Regions from separate parts of the Frateuria sp. GZRR35 genome, predicted to be linked through region 1. Evidence: predicted binding sites of a transcription regulator. Region 1 holds the regulator's gene; the other holds the start of a gene.
What was found. The regulator sigma-54, encoded in region 1, starts transcription at its own class of promoters, with help from an activator protein. The targets are predictions, from matches to a motif close to TGGCACGNGCNTTGC.
Positions count from the first base shown of each region.

Region 1 (7,098 bases):
AGGTGCACCACGAGGCGCAGGTACTTGGAATGCTTCACCGCGGTGTGGCCGAACATCTCGCGCACGTTAAGCACGCCCAGGCCGCGCACTTCGAGCAGGTCCTGCAGCAGTTCCGGACAGGTGCCGTCGATCACGTCGGGCGCGATCAGGGTGAATTCCGTGGCGTCATCGGCGACCAGGCGATGACCGCGGCTGATCAGTTCCAGCGCCAGTTCGCTCTTGCCCGAACCGGACTCGCCGGTGATCAGCACGCCGATCGAGAAGACTTCAAGAAAGACGCCGTGCAGGGTGATGCGCGGCGCCAGCAGGCGGGCCAGGTGGTACTGCATCCAGGTCAGCAGCTCGTGGCCGCGCTTGGCGCTGATCCACAAGGGCGTGTGGGTTTCCTCGGCGACCTCGCGCAGGTCCGAGGGGATCGTCTGGTCCTTGGTGACGATCAGGGCCACCGGCTGGTAGGCGGCGATCTTGTGCATCGCCTCCCAGCGCTGCCGGGAATCCAGGCTGTCGAGCCAGTTGAGCTCCTCGGTACCGATGATCTGCACCTTGTTGGGGTAGATCACGTTGAGGTAGCCGACCAGCGACGGGCGGCGCGTGGCCGTGGCGCCGGGTTCGAGCACGCGTCCCTCGCCACGCATGCCCGACACCCAGCGCAGGCCCATGCGCTCGTGGACACCGTCGAAGAGTTGTCGTGCGGTCAGGCGTTCCAAGGATGTTTCTTCCGGCGGGCAACGGGACGCATTGTGCCAGTTATGCGGGGGAGGGCGCGGGTGAACGAGTGTCGCAACGGCAGTCTGATCCGCCCGCCGTGCCTGGCGTTGCGCGTTGCATCCTTCCCCCGCTCACGGGGAAGGTGCCCGCAGGGCGGATGGGGAAACCTTGCGACGGGCTGACCAGATATCGCGCAAAAGGCGCCCCCATCCGCCTGTCGGCACCATCCCCCGCGGTCGCGGGGGATGGTTCGGGTACGTGGTATCGCGCTTCGCTTCGGGCAAAAAAAGACCCGCCACCAGGCGGGTCTCTTTTGCCGGTTGCGGGACCGCTTAGCCGATCTGGCGGGCGTCCCGCGCCTCCTGCTGGTGCTTGTCGGTGACCTTGTCGCGATGGCGGCGCAACTGCGCGGCGAGCTTGTCGAACACCATGTCGATGGAGGCGTACATGTCCGCACCGCACGCCGCCGCGTGGAGGGCGGCACCCGTGGTGCTCAAGGTGGCGTCGGCGCAATGTTGCAGCTTGTCGATCGACAGCACCATGGTCAGGCCCAGGCACCTTTCGTCGAGGCGGGTCAGGCGATCGAGCCGGGATTCGGCATGCGCACGCAGGGCAGGAGTGACTTCGATCTGCTGGCCGGTGAGTTGGAACTGCATGGGGCGCCTCCTCTGTTACGGGCCGCCGTGGGGCGGCGGGTTCGCATACCGTCAATGGTGACGACATGCCGGTCTATCACTCGTATGGGATCGTTCGGGCCGGTTCCAAGTGGCGGGTTTCAGGAGAGAGGGTCAGCTGGCGCGCTGGCGCTCGCTGGAACTGGGTATGCGCAGTGCCTCGCGGTATTTGGCCACGGTGCGGCGGGCGACCTGGATGCCCTTGCGGTTGAGCTCCTCGGCCAGGGCCTGGTCGGACAGCGGCTTGCGCGTGTCCTCCGCGTCGATGAGCTTCTTGATCATGGCCTGGATGGCCGTGGCCGAGGCGCCGCCACCATCCTCGGTGGAGACGCCACTGGAAAAGAAATACTTCAGCTCGAAGGTGCCGCGCGGCGTATGGATGTACTTGCGCGTGGTGACGCGCGAGATGGTCGATTCGTGCATGCCGACCTCCTCGGCGACTTCGCGCAGGACCAGCGGATGCATCGCTTCCGGACCGTAGTCCAGGAAAGCGCTCTGCCGGCGCACGATCGCATCGGCAACTTTCATTAGCGTCTCGGCGCGCGATTCAAGGCTCTTGATCAGCCAGCGCGCTTCCTGCAGCTGGCCGCGCATCCAGCTGGCGTCCTCGCCGCGCGCCTGCGCAATCAGGCTGCAGTAGTGCTGGTTCAGGCCCAGCCTCGGCTGGCAGTCCGGATTGAGGCTCACCTTCCAGCGGCTGCCTTCCTTGTAGGCGTAGACGTCCGGCGCCACGTACTCGACCGGCGTGGCGTCGAGCGCGGCGCCGGGGCGTGGATCGAGGCTGCGGATCAGCAATGCGGCGGCCGCGACTTCTTCTTCGGTTGCGCGCAGCTTGCGTGCGAGTTTGGCGACGTCGTTGCGCGCGAGCAGTTCAAGTTCGCCGGCGACGATCTGCAGCGCGAGCTCGCGCTGCGGGGTGTCGGCCTCGAACTGTTCCAGCTGCACGCGCAGGCAATCGCGCAGGTCGACGCTGGCGATGCCGGTGGGGTCGAAGCGCTGCAACTGGCGGCGTACTGTCTCGACTTCGTCGATGGTCGCATCGAGGTCCGCCGGCAAGGCCGCGAGCACGCCCTCGATGCCTTCGACGAGATAGCCGTCGGCGTTGAGCGCGTCGATGATCACGGTGGCGATCAGGCGCTGTCGCGTGTTGAACGGCGACAGGTTCAACTGCCACAGCAAGTGCTCCTGAAGTGTCTCGGGCGCAGCGTTCTGGGGTTCGAAATCGTCGTCGCCACGGCTGCCTGAGGGGGCATTGCTGCCGAGCGAGAAATCGATGGGTGCCTCGGCGGAGGTGCCCGATTCACCCCAGTCGGCGACATCGTCGGCGTTGTGGTCGACGGTGGGCGCTTCGTCCGGGGCGGGAGAGTAGCTCTCCTCCTCGGTTTCGCCGGGCGCCGATTCTTCCTCGAACTCCAGCAGCGGGTTGCCTTCGGCGATCTGGCGCAGTTCCGCTTCCAGCTCCAGCTGCGACAGCTGCAACAGCCGGATCGCCTGCTGCAATTGCGGCGTCAGGGTGAGCTGTTGGTTGAGTCGGAACTGGAGCCCGGGTTTCATGCCAGCCGTAGCAGAGAGACGTGGGATCATCCTACCCCGGCGGGTGTGACGCGACCATAGCGATGGCAGGTGCTGGCGGGCCCTGCGTCACATCACCGCTTCAGAGCTTGAACTCGCGCCCCAGATAGACCTCGCGCACCTTTTCGTCGGCCAGGATGTGCGCCGGCGTGCCGCGGGAGAGCACCTCGCCTTCGTTCAGGATGTAGGCACGGTCGCAGATGCCCAGCGTTTCACGCACGTTGTGGTCGGTGATCAGCACGCCAATACCGCGTTCCTTCAGGTGGCGCACGATGCGCTGGATCTCGCCCACCGAAATCGGGTCGACGCCGGCGAAGGGTTCGTCCAGCAGCATGTAGCGCGGCTGCGCGGCCAGCGCGCGGGCGATCTCCACGCGGCGGCGCTCGCCGCCGGAAAGGCTGATGCCTTTCTGGCCGGCGATGTGCGCGATCTTCAGCTCGTCCATCAGGCCTTCGAGCTGTTCGTTGCGCTGGCGGGCGGTGAGGCCTTCGCGCAGTTCGAGTACGGCCAGGATGTTGTCGGCCACCGAGAGCCGGCGGAACACGGAGGCCTCCTGCGGCAGGTAGCCGATGCCCAGCCGCGCGCGCGCGTGCATGGGCAGGCCCGTGATGTCCTGGCGGTCCAGCCGGATGCTGCCGCCGTCGGCTTCGACCAGGCCCACCACCATGTAGAAGCAGGTGGTCTTGCCGGCACCGTTGGGGCCGAGCAGGCCGACGACTTCCCCCTGGCGGATCGAAAAACCGAAATCGCGCACGACCTGGCGCGAGCGGTAGCGTTTCTGCAGGCCTTCGGCAGCGAGCATCGGTCAGGGCTGCCCGCTGCTGGTGGCGGGGGCGGGCGTGCTGGTAGCGGCTGCCGGAGCCGCGGCGGAACCCGCCTTGGGCTTGGGCTTGAAGATCATGTGCACCCGGCCGTCGCCACCGCTGTCGCCGGTCATCTCGCTGGTCTGCGTGTTGTAGGTGAGGCGGTCGCCATGGGCTTCGCCGCGCCCGTGCTGGTTGATCGAGGCGTGTCCCTGCAGCACGGCGAAATCCTTGGCCACCTGGTAGTCGATGGTGGCGGCCTCGCCCTGCATCAGGTTGCCGTTGTCGTCCAGCTGCTGGAGGTGCGCCGGGCTGCCGGTGAGCACCACGCTGTCGATCTCGGCGTTGGCGTCGAAGTGCACTTTGGCCAGATCGCCGGTGGCTTTCAGCGAGCCTTGGGTAATCACCACGTTGCCCTTGAGCGTGGTGGTGCTGTTGGGCTTGCGGAAGCCGTCGAAGTGCGAGGCCTGTACATCCATCGGCTGATCGCGGTCGCTGCGCTTGGCCTGGGCCGGCGCCAGCACCAGCAGGCCCAGCAGTACCAGCGCCCAGCGGGCGCTAGCGCGCGTGCTGGCGGGGCGGGAACGTGGCGTGGACGTCATCGAGCAGCTCCAGGTGTTTGTCATTGAGGTCGGCACGCATGCCGACGCCGTGAATTCTAGTGCCGCCCTGCACCAGCTGGGCTGGCGCGGCGGTCTGCAGGCGGTTCTGCTTGGGCCAGGCGGTGACGTCGGAGGTGTCGATCGTCGTCCGCGGCGTGTCGTCGAATGCGGCACGCTCCAGGTGCACCGGGCCTTGCAGCTTGAGCAGGCTGCCGTCTTGGTTGACCCAGCCGTACAGCGAGTGCCCGAGCCAGTCGGGCACTGCCGGCTGGTTGGAGGGCAGGCGAAAATCGGGTGTGTTGATGTACAGCGACTCGTCGCCTTCGCGCCGTTCCAGCTGCGGCGCCTGGATCAGGAAGCTGGGTAGGCCGTCGGTGCCGTACTGGGTCAGCTTGAAGTCGGTCAGCGTGTAGCCCGAGCGCGGCGGGCCGACGAATGCGTTGACCTTGGGCGGCGGCCCGATCCACCACAGCATCAATTGCGCCGCGCCGGCCAGCAGCGCGACCGCGACAATGGCCGCCACGAGGCGGCGATCGCGCAACCATTCCTTCACTGCCAGCGTTCCTTTTCATTGCCGGCCTTGCCCTGGGCATGCAGGATCAGGTCGCAAACCTCCCGCGCACCGCCCTGGCCGCCAGCGCGGGCGGTGGTCCAGTGCGCTTGTTCGATCACCCACGGATGGGCGTTGGCCACGGCCACCGCGAGCCCGGCGATGCGCATGGCCGGGAGGTCCGGGAGGTCGTCGCCGACGAAGGCGACCTGCTCGGGCGCCAGCTTCAGTGCGTCGAGCAGTTCCAGCAGGCACACACGCTTGTCGCCCTGACCCTGGTAGACGTGGGTGATGCCCAGTTCCTCGGCGCGCAGCGCGACCGGATGGCTGATCCGCGCACTGATGATCGCCACCTGCACGCCATGCACCTGCAGGCGCTTCAGGCCCAGGCCGTCCTGCACGAAAAACACCTTGGTCTCGCGACCGTCCTCGCCGTAGTACAGGCGTCCGTCGGTCAGCGTGCCGTCCACGTCGAACACCGCCAGGCGGATGCCGGCAGCACGGGCGATCAGGTCGGCAGGGAGGTTGGTGAGGTAGGGCATGGGGAAATAGGCAATCGGGAATGGGGAATCGTTACAAGCGGCTCGGCGGGAAGAGGCGGCGATTCTCCATTCCCTATCTACGATTCACGTCCGTCAGACCACCCGGGCGCGCAGCAGGTCGTGGATGTTCAGCGCACCGACCACGCGCTGCTGCTCGTCCACCACCAGCAACGCGTGGATCTGGTGCTTTTCCATCAACTGCGCCGCTTCGATGGCGAGCTTGTCGGAGGTGATGGTTTTCGGACCGCGGGTCATCAACGCCTCGACGCTCGCGCCGCGCAGGTTCACGTCTTCGTCGTCCAGTGCGCGGCGCAGGTCGCCGTCGGTGAACACGCCCAGCAAGCGATGCTCGGCATCGACCACGGCGGTCATCCCCAGATGCTTGCGGGTCATTTCCATCAGCGCTTCGGTCAGGTTCGCGTCCGGCGCAACCATGGGCACGCCTTCGCCGGTATGCATGATGTCGCTGATGTGCAACAACAGTCGGCGTCCGAGGCTGCCGGCCGGGTGGGAGCGGGCGAAATCCTCGGCGGTAAAGCCGCGCGCTTCCAGTAGCGCGATCGCCAGCGCGTCGCCCATCACCAGCGCCGCGGTGGTGCTGGCGGTCGGGGCCAGGCCCAGCGGGCAGGCTTCGCTGGAGATGCTGGCGTCCAGGTGCGCGTCCGCCTGATGCGCGAGCGACGACTTCGGGTTGCCGGTGATGGCGATCAGCGGGATGCCCTGGCGCTTGATCACCGGCAGGATGAAGAGAAGTTCATCCGTCTCGCCGGAATTGGAGAGGGCCAGCACCACGTCGTCCGGCTGGATCATCCCCAGGTCGCCATGGCTGGCCTCGCCCGGGTGTACGAAGAACGACGGCGTGCCGGTGGAGGCCAGGGTGGCGGCGATCTTGCGGCCGACGTGGCCGGACTTGCCCATGCCGGTGACGACCAGGCGCCCGCGGCAGGCCAGGATCAACCCGCAGGCATGGACGAAGCTCGCGTCCACCCGCGTTTCGAGCGCGCGGATCGCGGCCGCCTCGGTGGCGATCACCGTGCGGCCGCTGCGGGCGATGGCGTCCGGGTCCAGCTTGGCGACGGGCGGGGCGATGCGTGCGTTCATGGGGTCTCGGCTGGGGCGGCGGGCGGCCTTTGGCATTTCTGTGCCACGGGAATTCCATTACCATGGCATATCCGCATTTTAACGTCATATGGCCGTGCACTGGGTTCACAAGCGCTGAATCCTCGCTCCGCGCGCCGACGATGGACCCTCCGATGGACCCTGCCCGTATCCAGGCACTGATCGAAACCGGCCTGCCCGGCGCGAATGCGCAGGTCAGCGGGGACGATGGCGTGCATTTCGAAGCCACCGTGGTGGCCAGCCAGTTCGCCGGCAAGCTGCCGCTGGCGCGCCACCGCATGGTCTACGCCACGCTGGGCGAGCTGATGGGCGGGGCGATCCATGCGCTGGCGCTCAAGACGTTGACTCCCGAGGAAGCCGCGGCGCGCCGCTGAGGCCGCGCCGGTTTCCTGCCTCCACCAAGGACATTCATGGCCAAGATCCTGATCAGCGGCGGCGAGCCGCTCCATGGCGAAGTCGCCATTTCCGGCGCCAAGAACGCCGTATTGCCGATTCTCGCCGCCTGCCTCTTGGCCGATGGTCCGGTGA
Region 1 covers NZ_JBHZGL010000010.1:150,095-157,192, forward strand. The annotation lists gene hprK (HPr(Ser) kinase/phosphatase) at 1-707, opposite strand, end outside; gene hpf (ribosome hibernation-promoting factor, HPF/YfiA family) at 1,041-1,364, opposite strand; gene ACFWZ3_RS12820 (RNA polymerase factor sigma-54) at 1,497-2,936, opposite strand; gene lptB (LPS export ABC transporter ATP-binding protein) at 3,037-3,756, opposite strand; gene lptA (lipopolysaccharide transport periplasmic protein LptA) at 3,760-4,359, opposite strand; gene lptC (LPS export ABC transporter periplasmic protein LptC) at 4,316-4,918, opposite strand; gene ACFWZ3_RS12840 (KdsC family phosphatase) at 4,909-5,451, opposite strand; gene ACFWZ3_RS12845 (KpsF/GutQ family sugar-phosphate isomerase) at 5,545-6,552, opposite strand; gene ACFWZ3_RS12850 (BolA family protein) at 6,705-6,944, shown strand; gene murA (UDP-N-acetylglucosamine 1-carboxyvinyltransferase) at 6,981-7,098, shown strand, end outside.

Region 2 (5,455 bases), on a different contig from region 1:
CGTGCGGATCGGCTCGACCATCGCGTAAGGGAGCGTCAGGTGGATCTCGCCGCCGCCGCCGTCGAGCTCGACATGGAAGCGCGAGATCACTACCGTCTCGGTCGGGCTGACGATGTTGGCGAACTGCGGGTTGATCTCGGAGTTGATGTACTCGAACTCCAGCGGCAGCACCGGATTCCACGCCTCGCTCATGGCGCCGAACAGTTCGGTGAGCATGATCTGGATCACGCGGTTTTCGATCGCGCTGAAATCGCGGCCCTCGATGCGCGCGTGGAAGCGACCGTCGCCGCCGAAGAAGTTGTCGATCACCGTGAACACCAGCCGCGGCTCGAACACCACCAGCGCGGTGCCGCGCAGCGGCTTGATGCGCACCAGGTTGAGGTTGCTCGGCACCGCCAGGCTGTGCACGTACTCGGCGAACTTGACCATCTTCACGCCCAGCACCGACACCTCGCAGCTCTTGCGCAGGACGTTGAACACGCCCAGGCGGAAGAAACGCGCGAAGCGGTCGTTGACCATCTCCAGCGTCGGCAGGCGGCCGCGCACGATGCGGTCCTGCTGGGTGAAGTCGTAGGCCTGCACCGCCTCGGTCGGCGGCGGCTCGTCCTCGCCGGTGGCGACGCTGCCGCCGGTGACGCCATCCAGCAGCGCGTCGATTTCGTCCTGGGAAAGCAGGTCGCTCATGGGCGATGCCTCACTGCATCACGAAGCTGGTGAAGTACAACGCGTCGATGCCCGGCTTGCCGGTCCGCGCCTGGACGATCTTGCGCACCGCCTCCAGCGCCTCGGTCTGCAGCTTCTGCTTGCCGGCCGGGTCGCTGAGGATGGAGTAGCTCTGGCGGCTGAACAGCATCACCAGGGCGTTGCGCACGACGGGGTCGACGCCCTTGACGGTGTCCAGCGCAGCCTGGTCGTGCGACATCAGCGTGACGCCGACCTGCAGGTAGCGCATGGCGTCGTCATCGCGGAAATTGACCACGAAGGCCGGGTCCAGCGGCAGGAAGAACTCCGGTTGGGTCTTGGTCGGCGCGACGACACCGCCTTCCTTGTCGGTGGCCGCGGCGGCGGGCTTGTCGTGTCCGCGCGCGGCGAACAGATAGGCGCATGCGCCGGACACCGCCAGCAGCGCCACTACCAGGCCGATCACCAGCGGCGAGCGCTTCTTCTTCGCCGGCGCCACCGCTTCCTGTTCCGTACTTGCCATGCCTCAACCTCGGTTGTCGTTTTTCTTCGGCTGGCACCCGGGGCGCCGCCTTGCACGGGCCTCGTTGCAATCCGCGTGCCACGGCGCAAAGCGTTGGTCCTGCGGGGTTTGCGGCGGGCGTGGCGCTTTCTTGACGCGTGCCGGGGAACGGGCGCGTCGCGATCACGGCGGGCGCCTGGAAATCGGCGGGGGCGTGAAGGGGCGGATGGTGGGCGGGGGGCTTTTCGCAAGGCCTCCCCCATCCGCCCTTCGGGCACCTTCCCCCGTGAACGGGGGAAGGATCGAAATCGTGGCGCCCGCGCCCGAGTCCTTCCCCCGCGAACGCGTTGGGAGGGGAAGGATCGAAGTCGCGCCGCCCGAGCGCGAGTCCTTCCCCCGCGAACGCGGGGGAAGGTGCCGACAGGCGGATGGGGGCGCTTTTGGGCGGGATACCGGACTCACACCGTGGTGCATGAGCGTCAGGCGTGCGACGAGAGGCGCGTCGCGATCACGGCGAGGGCGTGAAGGGGCGGATGGCGGATGGGCGGCTTTTCGCAAGGCCTCCCCCATCCGCCCTTCGGGCACCTTCCCCCGTGAACGGGGGAAGGATCGAAATCGCGGCGCCCGCGCCCAGACCCTCCTCCGCGAACGCGGGGGGAGGGGAAGGATCGAAGTCGCAGCGCCCGTGCCCGAGTCCTTCCCCCGCGAACACGGGGAAGGGAAGGATCGAAATCGCGGCGCCCGTGCCCGAGTCCTTCCCCCGCGAAGGCGGGGGAAGGTGCCGACAGGCGGATGGGGGCGCTTTTGGGCGGGATACCGGACTCACACGGCGGTGCATGCATGCCGGCGTGCGACGAGCACGCTTCGGCGCCTGCACTCAGCGCGAACGGATCTCAGCCCCGTTCACCGTGGACGTAGTCCAAGCGGAGTCGAGGGGGTGAGCCCTCAGGCAAACGTATCGAGCATCCCGAGCGCCGCGACCGGCGTGCTCGCCATTACGGCCGGCTCGGCCTCAATCTCTCCGATCGTCCCGCTCGCCTCGCCGCCGCGCCCGCCTTCACCCTGCTGCTGGCGCTGTCCCACGTCCGCCTGGCCGAGCGCCAGGCCGTGCTGGGCCAGCAACGCGTCAAGCTGTGGCAGCGTCTGCTGGACAGCGTGCACGGCCGCCGGATGCTGCACGGCGAAGCTCACGTCGACGCGGTCGTGGTTCATGCTGACCTTGACGTCGACCGCCCCCAGGTCCTCCGGATGCAGGCGGATGCGCGCCTGCTTGACGTCCTGCAGGCCCAGCCAGACCACGTGCTGGCCCAACTCCTGCGCGAACGCCGGTGTGCCGGCCGGGCTGGCGACACTGAGGCTGTGCGCCGGGGCGACGGTCGTGGCGGCCTCGGGGGCCGGCATCGGGTTGGCGGACAGGCTGCCGAGCTGCGCCAGGTCGATCGGGGCGTCTTTTTGCTCGGCGGGCTTGGCGATCATCGGCGCCAGCGCTTTGGCATCGACGTTGATCGAGGGCTTGGCCGCCGCCGCGGTGGCCGCGGTGTTGGCGAGCAACACCATCGCGGCCGGTGTTTTCACGTCGGTGCCGGCGGTCACCGACTTGTTCGCCGCATGGGCCACCATGCCGGCCGCAGTCAGCGGCTTGGCCGGTGCGGCCTGCCCGATCAGCGCGAGCATGGCGGCGGCCAGTGCGGCAGCGTCCGGGTTGCCCTCGTCCTTCGCGGGTGCTTCGGCCGGCTTCTGCGTTTCGGCTTTTGCCGGCGACTTTGCCGTCGCCGCCTCGTGCTGGGCGTCGTCCTGCGACGGCTTGTCCTGCGCCTGCCCGTGCTGCTGGCGGGCGGCATCCAGGTGGCGGTCGAAGCGGCTCTCGTCCGCCTGGGAAGCAGGACTGGCGGCGGTTCGGGCCGGCGGCGGGGTCGGCTGGACGGGGTTCACGGCGGCGGTGGTCGCGCTCATGGGCACTTCCTCTCAAGGCTTCAAACAGCGTGCTGTCGATAGACGCCAGCAAACTTCGCGCCAAGCCCTAGCGTGCGGGGCGGCGGTGTTGCATGCGCTCGTCGATGTCGTTCTGCTCACGCCGCTCCTCGGCCTTGCGGTCCTGCTCGCGGTAGCGGTCGATCACGTTGTCCAGCGCGGCTTCGCGGGCGTGCGCGTCGCGCCACAGGCCGCGGACCTGATCGAGCAGGCGGCGCTGGCGTTCGATCTCCAGCACCTGCTGGTCGATCGCCCGGTCGATGCGCTCGACGAATTGCTGGCGGTTCATCAGCGCGGTGGCCGTCAAACCACCGACACCGGCAGGGGTGGCGTATTCCTGGCGGTAGCCACGCAGCTCCATGAGCTGGCGCTCGGCCTTGGCCAGCCGCTGCTGCTGTTCGGCCAGCTTGAGCACGGCATCTTCGCTGCGCTGTTTGGCCTGGTCAGCGGCCGGCTGCAGGCGATTGGCGCGCTTGCTCACGCGGTGGCCTCGGCGGCGAGGGCGTTCAGGGCGGCGATGCCGTCGGCGAGGTTCATCGGCTCATCCACTTCCTGCTGCAGGAACCCGCGCAGCCTGGGCCACATCACGATGGCCTGGTCGACCTGCGGATCCGAGCCCTTCTGGTAGGCGCCCACCGCGATCAGGTCGCGCTGCTGGCGGTAGGACGAGTAGACCTGGCGGAAACGTTGCGCGGCGCGCTGGTGCTCGCGCGCGGTGACCGCCGGCATGACGCGGCTGATCGAGGCTTCGATGTCGATCGCCGGGTAGTGGCCGGCTTCGGCCAGGTCGCGCGAGAGCACGATGTGGCCGTCCAGGATCGCGCGCGCGGCGTCGGCGATCGGGTCGTGGCGGTAGTCGTCGCCCTCGGTCAGTACGGTGTAGAAGGCAGTGATCGAGCCGCGGCCCTCGGCATCGTTGCCGGCGCGCTCGACCAGTGCCGGCAGCATGGCGAACACGGACGGCGGATAGCCCTTGGTGGCCGGCGGCTCGCCGATGGCCAGCGCGATCTCGCGCTGGGCCTGGGCGTAGCGGGTGAGCGAGTCCATCAGCAGCAGCACGCGCTGGCCGCGGTCGCGGAACCATTCGGCGATGGCGGTGGCGTACTGCGCACCGCGCAGGCGCTTGAGCGGCGGCGCATCGGCCGGTGCGGCGACGATCACCGCGCGGCGGCGGCCTTCCACACCAAGGGTGTGCTCGACGAATTCCTTCACCTCGCGGCCGCGCTCGCCGATCAGGGCCACCACGACGACGTCGGCGTCGGTGTACTTGGTCATCATGCCCAGCAGCGTGGACTTGCCGACGCCGGAGCCGGCGAACAACCCTAAGCGCTGGCCGCGGCCGACGGTGAGCAGCGCGTTGATCGCGCGCACGCCGGTGTCCAGCGGGGTGTCGATCGGCTTGCGTGCCATCGGGTTGATCGGTTCGGCCTTGAGCGCGGCATGTTCGCCGGTGTCGAGCGGGCCTTCGCCATCGAGCGGCACGCCGTCGGCGCCGATCACGCGGCCCAGCAGGCCCGCGCCGACCGGCAGGCCGCCGGCGTGGGCGAGCGGGCGCACGCGCGCGTTGGGCAGCACGCCGTGCATTTCGCCGACGGGCATCAGCAGCAGACGTTCATCGGCGAAACCGACGACTTCGGTGTCGAGCTGGCTGCCGTCGGCGGTGTCGACCAGGCAACGCGCGCCGAGCGCGGCTTCGCAGCCCTCGGCCTCGAGGGTGAGGCCGACCACGCGGCGCAGGCGGCCCTCGACGGTGAGCGTGTGGGCGGCCTGCGCACGCTGGCGGCGGCGGGCGAGTTGCTCGGTCCAGGCGCGGGTCATGGGGCGGCCTGGTGGGTGATGGCATGGGGGATCCGGCGAGCTTCCCCCATCCGCCTGTCGGCACCTTCCCCCGTGGAACGGGGGAAGGATTCACTGACGAGCGTCCCTGCACCACCCTTTCCCCGCACGCGGGAGAAGGATCGAATATCTGCGCGTTTCCCCGCGGCGGACAGGACGGATCGAGCATGAGCGCTCGCCACCGGGTCCTTCCCCCGTTCCACGGGGGAAGGTGCCGACAGGCGGATGGGGGAAGCCTTGCCGCAGCCCATCACGCTCACTCGCCTGCCTCGTCGCCAAGCACCGCGTCGATCATCACCGCCAGGCGCGTTTCCACCCGCGCATCGAGGCGTGAGCGCTCGCTATCGAGCAGGCAATCACCCCGCTTGAGCGCCGGATCGGCCACCAGCTGCCAGTGCGTTTCGGTGGCCTCCAGCTCGCGCATCAGGGCCAGATCATCCGGATGCAGCCGCACGCGCAGCTCAC
Region 2 covers NZ_JBHZGL010000011.1:24,448-29,902, forward strand. The annotation lists gene fliM (flagellar motor switch protein FliM) at 1-684, opposite strand, end outside; gene ACFWZ3_RS12965 (flagellar basal body-associated FliL family protein) at 695-1,204, opposite strand; gene ACFWZ3_RS12970 (flagellar hook-length control protein FliK) at 2,129-3,136, opposite strand; gene fliJ (flagellar export protein FliJ) at 3,204-3,635, opposite strand; gene fliI (flagellar protein export ATPase FliI) at 3,632-4,972, opposite strand; gene ACFWZ3_RS12985 (FliH/SctL family protein) at 5,247-5,455, opposite strand, start outside.
Region 2: ACFWZ3_RS12965 (flagellar basal body-associated FliL family protein) is a predicted target of sigma-54. The motif match lies at 1,271-1,285, and genes of this name have one in related genera.